Regions from separate parts of the Telluria sp. ZT3P26 genome, predicted to be linked through region 2. Evidence: riboswitches for the same ligand, from Rfam matches in the RefSeq annotation. Region 2 holds a riboswitch; the other holds the start of a gene.
The links. A riboswitch is a leader RNA that binds a small molecule or an ion and turns the genes downstream of it on or off. The one in region 2 is predicted to bind thiamine pyrophosphate.

Region 1 (4,429 bases), on a different contig from region 2:
CCGGCGAATTTGGCATTGCGTTCTTTGTCGCCAGCCGCGAGCTGTCGGCGGTGATCGCCAGCCACTGGGATTTCCCGCCGGATGTCGTCAAGGCGATCGCGCATGCACATGAGCCGGAAGGCTCGAATCCGGCCAGGGCGCTGGCGCTTGGTGACAGGATCGCCACGTTGCGCCTGCTGCTGGATGCTGGTGTGATCAATGACGATGATCCGCTCGTGATGCAGGGGCTGAACGGGTTTGAGCGGCGGTGTCTGGGCAAGTTGGAGGAGTTGTCGGATTAAGTCCTGAGTGCATCCAGGCGTGCAGCAGGAGGGTGCGGCGTCCCGTTCGAGTCTTTCGTCGTCCAAACCAGAACGCCGTGCGACATCCCGGTAGAATTGCGTCCCGTGACCGGACAGATATGAGGCGCGAAACCCCCACGCCCTCCTGATTTTTCTGGCTGACCAACAGATCGGGCAATAGTCGGCACCTTGGTATCTCGCGTGCATGGACAGTCACAAAGATATGCTCAGCAGGACCCTAATGGACGCGCTTATCATATTATTCAAAATGATAAGCGTAGAAAGCCGGGATAGTTCAAGAGTCCACGTCGCGACCGCATCCTGATGTGCCTAAGCGTCGACCCGTCCGCCACTGGTAGGAACCACAGTCACAACAGCAACTGTAGTCCACTACCGGCTTCAATCAAAAATCAATCTGCGCCGACACCCTGAACGTCCGCGGCGCCCCCGGCAGCAAATACCCACCCAGCGACTGCGTCACATCGCGCCAGTAGAACTTGTCGAACGCATTGTCCATCCGCGCCCGGATGATCGTGTTCAAACCACCCGCGCGCAGCAGGTACGACGCGCCGAACCCGGCCACGTGGTACCCCGGCACCTTGACCCGGTTGGCCGGATCGAACACCTTGTTGCCCGAATACTGCCACTGCGCGTCCAGCTTGAGTCCCGCCACCTGCGGCACCGCGTACTCGACCCACGCAGCCGTGCGCAGTTCCGGCACATTGGTCACGCGCTTGCCTTCGGTGCTGGCGTCGCCCGTGTCCTTCTGGTCCGTATCGAGCGCCATCAGCGACAGGTTGTAGTTCAGGCCGGGCAGGGCGCGGCCCTGCGCCGACAGTTCGATGCCGCGGTGCGTCTGCTCGCCGGCGCGCACGAAGACGTTGGCGGCGTTCGTGTACTCGAGGCCCTGGGTGATTTCGAATACGGCGCCCGACAGCGCCAGCTGCTCGTTCACATTGCGCTTGACGCCGAACTCGAACTGCTTCGAGCGGCTTGGCGAAAGCACCGTGTTCTGGTTGACCGTCTCCATCGGTGCGATGCCGCCGTATTGCAGTCCGTGGCTGATCGAGCCGTACACGCGCCAGTCCGGTGCCGGCGCGTACACCAGCGCCACGTTCGGCAGCGCGAACGAGTCTTTTGACTTCACGCGCGCCTGATCGATTTCTTCCAGCGCATCAAGCTTGAGCTGGACATAGCGCACGCCGGCATGCAGCGTCCAGGCTGGCGCCAGGGTCACGACATCCTGCACGAACAGCGAACGCTCTTCGGTTGCGCGGCGTTCCATCACCGGCCCGGTGACGCGGCTGCTGTCCACCGGCGGCACGATCTGGTTTTGCCAGATATTGCTTGAGCCGACGTAGTCGTAGACGTATTCGCCGAAGCTGTCGTGGCGTTCGGCGTACGCGATGCCGAGCGTCAGCGCGTGGCGCACGGCGCCCGTGTCGAAGCGACCCTGCAGCATCGCTTGCGCGCCCCATGGCGTCTTGCGCTCGCCGGTGCTCTGGAAGTCGTAGACGTCGTAGTCACCGTTCGAGCAGTAGCCCGGATAGTAGCCGTCGCCCTCATTGCTGCAACCGTAGGGGAAAGCGGTGAAGTCATCGCGCTTGAACCAGTGCTTGTTGGCGTTGACGGTTGCGGTCCAGCGGTCGCTGATGCGGTACTCGAAGCGCAGGCCCAGATTGCTGCTGTCCGTGTCGACGGGGCGCGTCCATGGCTGGTCGTTGAGCAGCGTTTTTGCGGAGATCCCGGTGGGCAGGGTTTCATTGCGCAGCAACTGGTAGCCGGGGGCGGTGACCTGCTCCTTGTGCTGGTGGTCGACGTCGATCTGGAACAGCGCATCCGGCGACATCTGCCAGTCGAAAGCGGCCGAGATGAACTGGCGTTTGCCGTCGGCGCCGCGCACGTACGATTTCAGGTCTTCGGCGGCAGCATTGATGCGGTAGCCGAAACGGCGGTCGGCGAAGCGGCCGCCCAGGTCGACCGCGCCGTACACGGTGCCGCGTTCGCGCACTTCGACCGTGGCCGAACGCAGCGGCGCATTGGTCGGGCGCTTGGTGACGAAGTTGAGCATGCCGCCGGGTGCTGCAACGCCGGCTTGCAGACCGGCCAGGCCGCGCAGGATTTCGATGCGCTCCTTGTTCTCGAGCGGGATCTGCGTGTCGCCCGAAATGGCGATCATGTCCTTGCGGTAGCTGGTCGCGTTGTCGAGCGTGAAGCCGCGCACCGAGAACTGTTCGGCGTAGCCGATGGCGTTGTAGGCGTCGCCGATCGAGGCGTCGTAGCGGCTCGCATCGGTGACGCTGCGGATCGACAGGTCCTGCATCTGGCCCTGGCCGATCGAGGTAATCGATGCTGGCGCGTCGAGCAGCTGCGTTTCGGCGAAACCGCCGACGCTGGCGCGGTCGAGCGCGATCCATTTGCTGCTGGTGACGACGACCGAGGGGATGGTGTCCTGTGCGACTGCGGCAGGCGTGACAACGAAGGCCTGCAGGATGGCGCAGGCAAGAACGGGGTGCTTCAGAGTGAAGGTCATGGTGTGCTCGTGTTTGCGCGCCACAGAGGCGCGCCGCTTTGAAATCAAGCCGGAGCCAACGTGGGGGAAGGGCAAACGAACGGGAGGGCTGCTTTGCGCTTTCCTTCGCTGGCATTATCCAGATCAGGTACGAAGGGTATGTCTCACCCGGAACAACGTTCCAGGACCCCTAGCGAAGGCGCGAGTGTAGCACGACGCTTGATGGCCGTGGTGAATCTGGCAAGCGTCGTGGTGGGGTCAGGCTTGTGCGATGGTGGGCGCTCTGGCAGCGGCAGCGGTCGTGGCGACCGGCGCCATATAGTGCAGCAGCGTGCCGCGCGCCGCCTCGCCGATCGCGCGCCACTGCTCGCGGCGTTGGGCGGCGCGCTTGCGGTGCTTCGATGGCATGTCGGCCAGTGGCTTGAGGTAGAACGGCAGCGTGATCTGGTAGTGGCGCGCATCGTATTCGGCGCCGCCGAGAATGCGCCAGAAACCGTCATAGCCGCTTTCGAATGCCGCGTGCTGGTCTGCGTGATACGCCGGGTGGGCGGTGGCGCGCAGCGCGAGCACGCGCTCGATGCCCAGCGCCTGCGCCGCGCCCTGCAAGGCGGCGAACGCGAAGAAGCTGGGTGAATTATTCGGGAACGCGCGTTCGAAGGCATCGAAGGCCGGCCCGGCGTCGCGCCACAGGCCGGCGTTGTGGGTCACCAGCGGCGCGCCGTCGGTCCAGGTCCAGGACAGGCGGTGCAGGACCGCGCCATTCGCGAGCAGCATCAAGGTCAGCCCGCCCTGCGGATCGTCACGCTGCGCCGCGCGCAACTGCAGCGCGAAGTGGCCATGTTCGCCATCCTGCTGCCACAGGACCAGGCCGGCGTCGCCATGCACCGCATCGCGGTACGCCCGGTTGAAGGTCGTGTCCTCGAAGCGGACGTGGGCATTCAGGGACTGGCGCTCGCGCCAATGGCGCAAGGCGTGCCAGCGTTGGGTCAATCGCGCGAAGATCATCGAGCGCTCCATTGGGCAGAAAGTGGCGGGCGAACTTTATTAAATTAGTTCCTAAGTGCAATTATGTTCCCGATTGCCAACGTGCGCTTGGAGAAAGTGTAATGATTCGTCAGGAACCAACAGGATTGGGGCCAGTGGCCCTGTTGACAGGGTTCGGCCCACGGTGGGATGTTGCTCAATAGCGACAATCGGGCGATGCCTGTGGCGCGCCCGGCTTGTCGCGTCACATTGATCGCCCCGAATGCGGGGGCGCGATCCGGAGCAGGTCATAATGGCGGCACTTATTTATCAGCACGAAAGAACATCCATGACGCACAACCAGCCGCCGGAAGCCGCCCTCGCGCAGGGCCCTGTGACCGGGAACGAACCGGTCGACGACAGCGTGTCAGCAGCACGCACCGCTGCGGACATGGCGCAGACCCGCAGCATGCACCGCACGGCCTCCAGTCGCGTCGGCGGCCAGGGGGCGCGCGCTGCGACCGCCAAGACGGCCAAGGACAAGGACAGCACGGGCAGTCCTCAACGGCCCAACGCCAGCCAGGTCTCGGCATGGAAGAAAGCAAACAAGGCATCGATTGCCGAAACGGCGAAGCATTTCAATCTGCCGCCAACGATCGCCAAACGGTGGTGT
Region 2 (4,429 bases):
GAGCCGATCAGCGACGCCAGCGGCATCACGGCCACGCAGCCGATCTCCTGCAGGATGCGGGCCTGGATCGGATCGTCGCTGCAGTAGACCATCACGTCGAACCCGTCGCGCACCAGCGTTTCGGCGGCCTTGAGGGTTTCGGGCATGTGCGGGAACAATGTGGTGGCGTCGCCCAGCACCTCGAGCTTGACGAGATTGCGCCCGCCCAGCAGCTCGCGCGCCATCTGCAGCGTGTAGACCGCATCCTTCGCATTGAAGCAGCCGGCCGTGTTGGGCAGGATGGTGAACTCGGACGGCGGCAGCACATCGAGCAGGCTGGGCGCGTTCGGGTCCTGGCCGATGTTCACGCGGCGGATCGCCACCGTGATGATCTCGGCGCCGGCCGCCAGCGTGGCCTCGCGCGTTTGCGCCAGGTCGCGGTATTTGCCGCTGCCCACCAGCAGGCGCGAGTGGTAGGCGCGCCCGGCGATGGTGAGTACATCCGGTTGCCCGTCTGGTTTCATGTTTTCGTTCATGACATTCATCCTGTTCTCCTTTAGCCGCCACCGATGGCGCGCACGATATCGACCCGGTCCTGCGCCTGCAGGCGGCGCGTGGGCCACTGCTGGCGCGGCACCACCTCGCGGTTGACGGCCAGCGCCATCCCCTGCCCGTTCAGGTCCAGCTGCGCGAGCAGGCCGGCCAGTGTCTGGCCCGGTGGCACGCCGCACGGCGCGCCATTGACTTCGATGGGTGTCATTCAGACCTCCCGGTACAGCCGGGCGCCGTCGCGCACGAACTCGATCGCCTTTTCCTGCATCCCCTGCTGCAGGGCCTTTTCGCCCTGCATGCCATTGGCGGCAGCGTAGGCGCGCACTTCCTGCGTGATCTTCATCGAGCAGAAATGCGGGCCGCACATCGAACAGAAATGGGCCACCTTGGCCGAATCCTTGGGCAGCGTCTCGTCGTGGAATTCGCGCGCCTTGTCGGGATCCAGGCCCAGGTTGAACTGGTCGTCCCAGCGGAATTCGAAGCGCGCTTTCGACAGCGCGTTGTCGCGCAGCTGCGCGCCCGGATGGCCCTTGGCCAGGTCGGCCGCGTGGGCCGCGATCTTGTACGTGATGATGCCGTCCTTGACGTCCTGCTTGTCGGGCAGGCCCAGATGCTCCTTGGGCGTCACGTAGCACAGCATCGCCGTGCCGTACCAGCCAATGGTGGCCGCGCCGATGCCCGACGTGATGTGATCGTAGCCGGGCGCGATATCGGTTGTGAGCGGCCCGAGCGTGTAGAACGGCGCTTCATGGCACTGCTCGAGCTGCAGGTCCATGTTCTCCTTGATCAGGTGCAGCGGCACGTGGCCGGGGCCTTCGATGATCGTCTGCACGTCGTGCTTCCACGCGATCTGCGTGAGTTCGCCCAGCGTTTTCAGTTCGGCCAGCTGCGCTTCGTCGTTGGCGTCGTAGATCGAGCCTGGGCGCAGGCCGTCGCCCAGGCTGAACGTCACGTCGTACGCCTTCATGATGGCGCAGATGTCTTCGAAGTGGGTATACAGGAACGATTCGCGGTGGTGCGCCAGGCACCACTTGGCCATGATCGAGCCGCCGCGCGAGACGATGCCCGTCAGGCGGTTCGCCGTCATCGGCACGTAGCGCAGCAGCACGCCGGCGTGGATCGTGAAGTAGTCGACGCCCTGCTCAGCCTGTTCGATCAGCGTGTCGCGGAAGATTTCCCAGGTCAGGTCTTCGGCCTTGCCATTGACCTTTTCCAGCGCCTGGTAGATCGGCACCGTGCCGATCGGGACCGGGCTGTTACGCAGGATCCATTCGCGCGTTTCGTGAATGTGCTTGCCGGTCGACAGATCCATCACCGTGTCGGCGCCCCAGCGGATCGCCCAGGTCATCTTTTCCACTTCTTCGCCAATCGACGAGGTCACGGCCGAATTGCCGATATTGGCATTGACCTTGACCAGGAAATTGCGGCCGATGATCATCGGCTCGATTTCGGGGTGGTTGATGTTGAGCGGGATGACGGCGCGCCCGCGCGCGACTTCCGAGCGCACGAATTCAGGCGTGATCTCGGCCGGGATGCTGGCGCCGAACGACTGGCCCGGATGCTGGCGCCCCATCAGGTCGGCAACCCGCTTGCCCATCGGACCGGATGCATGCAGCGACGCGATGTATTCCTTGCGCTGCATGTTTTCACGCAGCGCGATGAATTCCATCTCGGGCGTGATGATGCCCTGGCGCGCGTAATGCATCTGCGTGACGTTCGCGCCGCTCCTGGCGCGGCGCGGCGCGCGCTGCAGGTCGAAGCGCAGCGCGGTCAAGGCCGGATCGTTCAGCCGCTGCTGGCCGTATTGCGACGATGGCCCGGTCAGTTGCTCGGTGTCGCCGCGTTCGTCGATCCATGGTTGACGCATTGGCGCCAGGCCGCTGCGGATATCGATCGCGGTCGCGGGTTCCGTGTACGGTCCGGACGTGTCGTAGACGAACAGCGGCGGATTGGGTTCGCCGCCAAAGCTGTCGGAGGTGGCCGACTGGCTGATCGCGCGCATCGGCACGCGGATATCGGGGCGGCTGCCTTCGATATAGACCTTGCAGGAGTTTGGTAGCGATGCGATGGCTGCCTGGTCCACCGTGGCGGTGGCGGCATCGAACAGTTGCGAAGACTTCGGAGGTGCGTTCATGTGGCTCCCTTGCGTGCATGAGAGCCAGCAAAGGAGTTACCGGGTGCGGCGAGGTCGGGCGCAAGACTGCGCACGGCCGCACGAATCGGCTGCTTCCCTTCGCTGGCATTATCCAGATCAGGTTCGGAGGGTATTTCTCACCCACGCATCGCTGTAAAACAACGGCGCGCAGGACCCCTAGCGTTTGCTGCCAGTGATGGCAGCGGGTGGATTATAGCCGAACCGATATTGGATGGGCCATCATGGTTACAACATCGGCGGCTCGGCCGGCAACGGCAGCAAATGCAGCGCGCCGTCGATGAAGCGCACTTCGACGAACGGCGTCTGCGCCGGCTCGACGGCACGGCGCACCGTCGGCCCGCCCTGCACCGCCACCTCGAGCTGGACGCTGGCCCCATCGACCGCCACATCGAACGAATCCGCACGCGAAATCGTCAGGTCGGTACTCACGTTCGGCCGGTCATAGACCTGCTTGCCGTCGACCCGCACGCTGACCGTATTGTCTTGAAAGCCTTCGCCCAACCTCACGCGTAACGTCATCGCTTGCCTCGCCTTTCCATTGACTGCGACAGGTTTGCCGGACAAGCCGCCCGAAGAGCAGGCTTGTCCGGAACAGGGTAACGCCAGCAGGGCCACCACGACCAGCGCGCATGCCTGGTGCACTCCCGGCCATCCCGCAGTGGTCATGTCTTCCGGTGCGGCCGCGTGCCCGGCCCGCTCGCGCCGGCCGCTGCAGAGCCGCCCTGGACAGTGGCCAGGCAGGTCAGCAACTCACCCTGGGACACCGGATCGAGTACCCTGGCCCCGGCGGCGCTCGAGAGCAAGGCGACGCTCTCGTCAAGACGGGCTGCGCGCACGAACAGTGGCTTGCCCTCGCCCGCGTTCACCGTCTTGAACGCGCGTGCCGCATTGACGCCCTTGACCATGCGCACATAGGCCGCCATCGGATGCGTGTCGAAACGATCGAGCACCTCGTCGAAGGCGGCATTGCCCGAGCGCAGCGTTACGTTGTCCGATCCTTGCAGGTACAACAGCGCGCCCTGGTCGTCGCCCATGAACAGGTCGGCCAGCACATTGTCGTCGGTACTGACCGGATAGCGCACGCGCACCGTCAGGATATCGGACAGCACTTGCGAACCGTCGAGCGCCGCATACGCGGCCCGTACCCGGTACTGGCCGGGCTGGCCGAAATAGAAGCCATCCCTGCCGTAACCAATATACGCGCTGTCCTGGGCCGGGTTGTCCACCCCGAGCATCGTCTGGCGTTCGCCCACCAGGTGGTCGATCATCGGCTCGTAGGCGCAGACCCGGCCGCCCGGTTGTTCGATGACGATCTTGACCAGGCCGTAGTTCGGATGCAGCCAGGTATGGGCGCGGCGCCCGCGCGTGTCGGTGGCACGCAGCTTGAGTCCGAGCACCACCGGCTCGCCCAGCGCGAAGCTGCGCTGGTGGGTCGATATCTCGAGCACCAGGCCGGATTCGTCCGAGATCGGATCGGCCATCACGTCACGGCCAAGCGAGGCACCGCTGGTGAAACTGTTGCCGCCCATGACGACGTCGTTGCGGAAACCGTGGCGCAGGTGGATCAGCTCTTCGTCGTCGAAGCGGAAGTCGAAGCTGCTCCAGAAGCCGGGCGCGTTGCCATTCGGGTAGTACCACGGGTAGTTCATCCACGACAACGCTTCGGGGCGGTTCGGTTTGGGAGGATTGGCGTACGACTTTTGCCACGAGTGCATCAGGTTGAAGCAGTGGCCCAGTTCATGC

Region 1: it holds a riboswitch for thiamine pyrophosphate, as region 2 does, so the genes downstream of both, AC56LN_RS06045 (TonB-dependent siderophore receptor) here and thiC (phosphomethylpyrimidine synthase ThiC) in region 2, are expected to answer to the same signal.

Annotation. Positions count from the first base shown of each region.
Region 1 covers NZ_JCASII010000001.1:1,368,532-1,372,960, forward strand. Annotated here, with positions in the region: gene AC56LN_RS06040 (HDOD domain-containing protein) at 1-281, shown strand, start outside; gene AC56LN_RS06045 (TonB-dependent siderophore receptor) at 685-2,814, opposite strand; TPP riboswitch at 2,898-2,995, opposite strand; gene AC56LN_RS06050 (DUF535 family protein) at 3,052-3,798, opposite strand; gene AC56LN_RS06055 (hypothetical protein) at 4,106-4,429, shown strand, end outside.
Region 2 covers NZ_JCASII010000004.1:120,540-124,968, reverse strand. Annotated here, with positions in the region: gene AC56LN_RS14265 (thiazole synthase) at 1-515, opposite strand, end outside; gene thiS (sulfur carrier protein ThiS) at 536-739, opposite strand; gene thiC (phosphomethylpyrimidine synthase ThiC) at 740-2,665, opposite strand; TPP riboswitch at 2,743-2,854, opposite strand; gene AC56LN_RS14250 (hypothetical protein) at 2,912-3,205, opposite strand; gene AC56LN_RS14245 (hypothetical protein) at 3,349-4,429, opposite strand, start outside.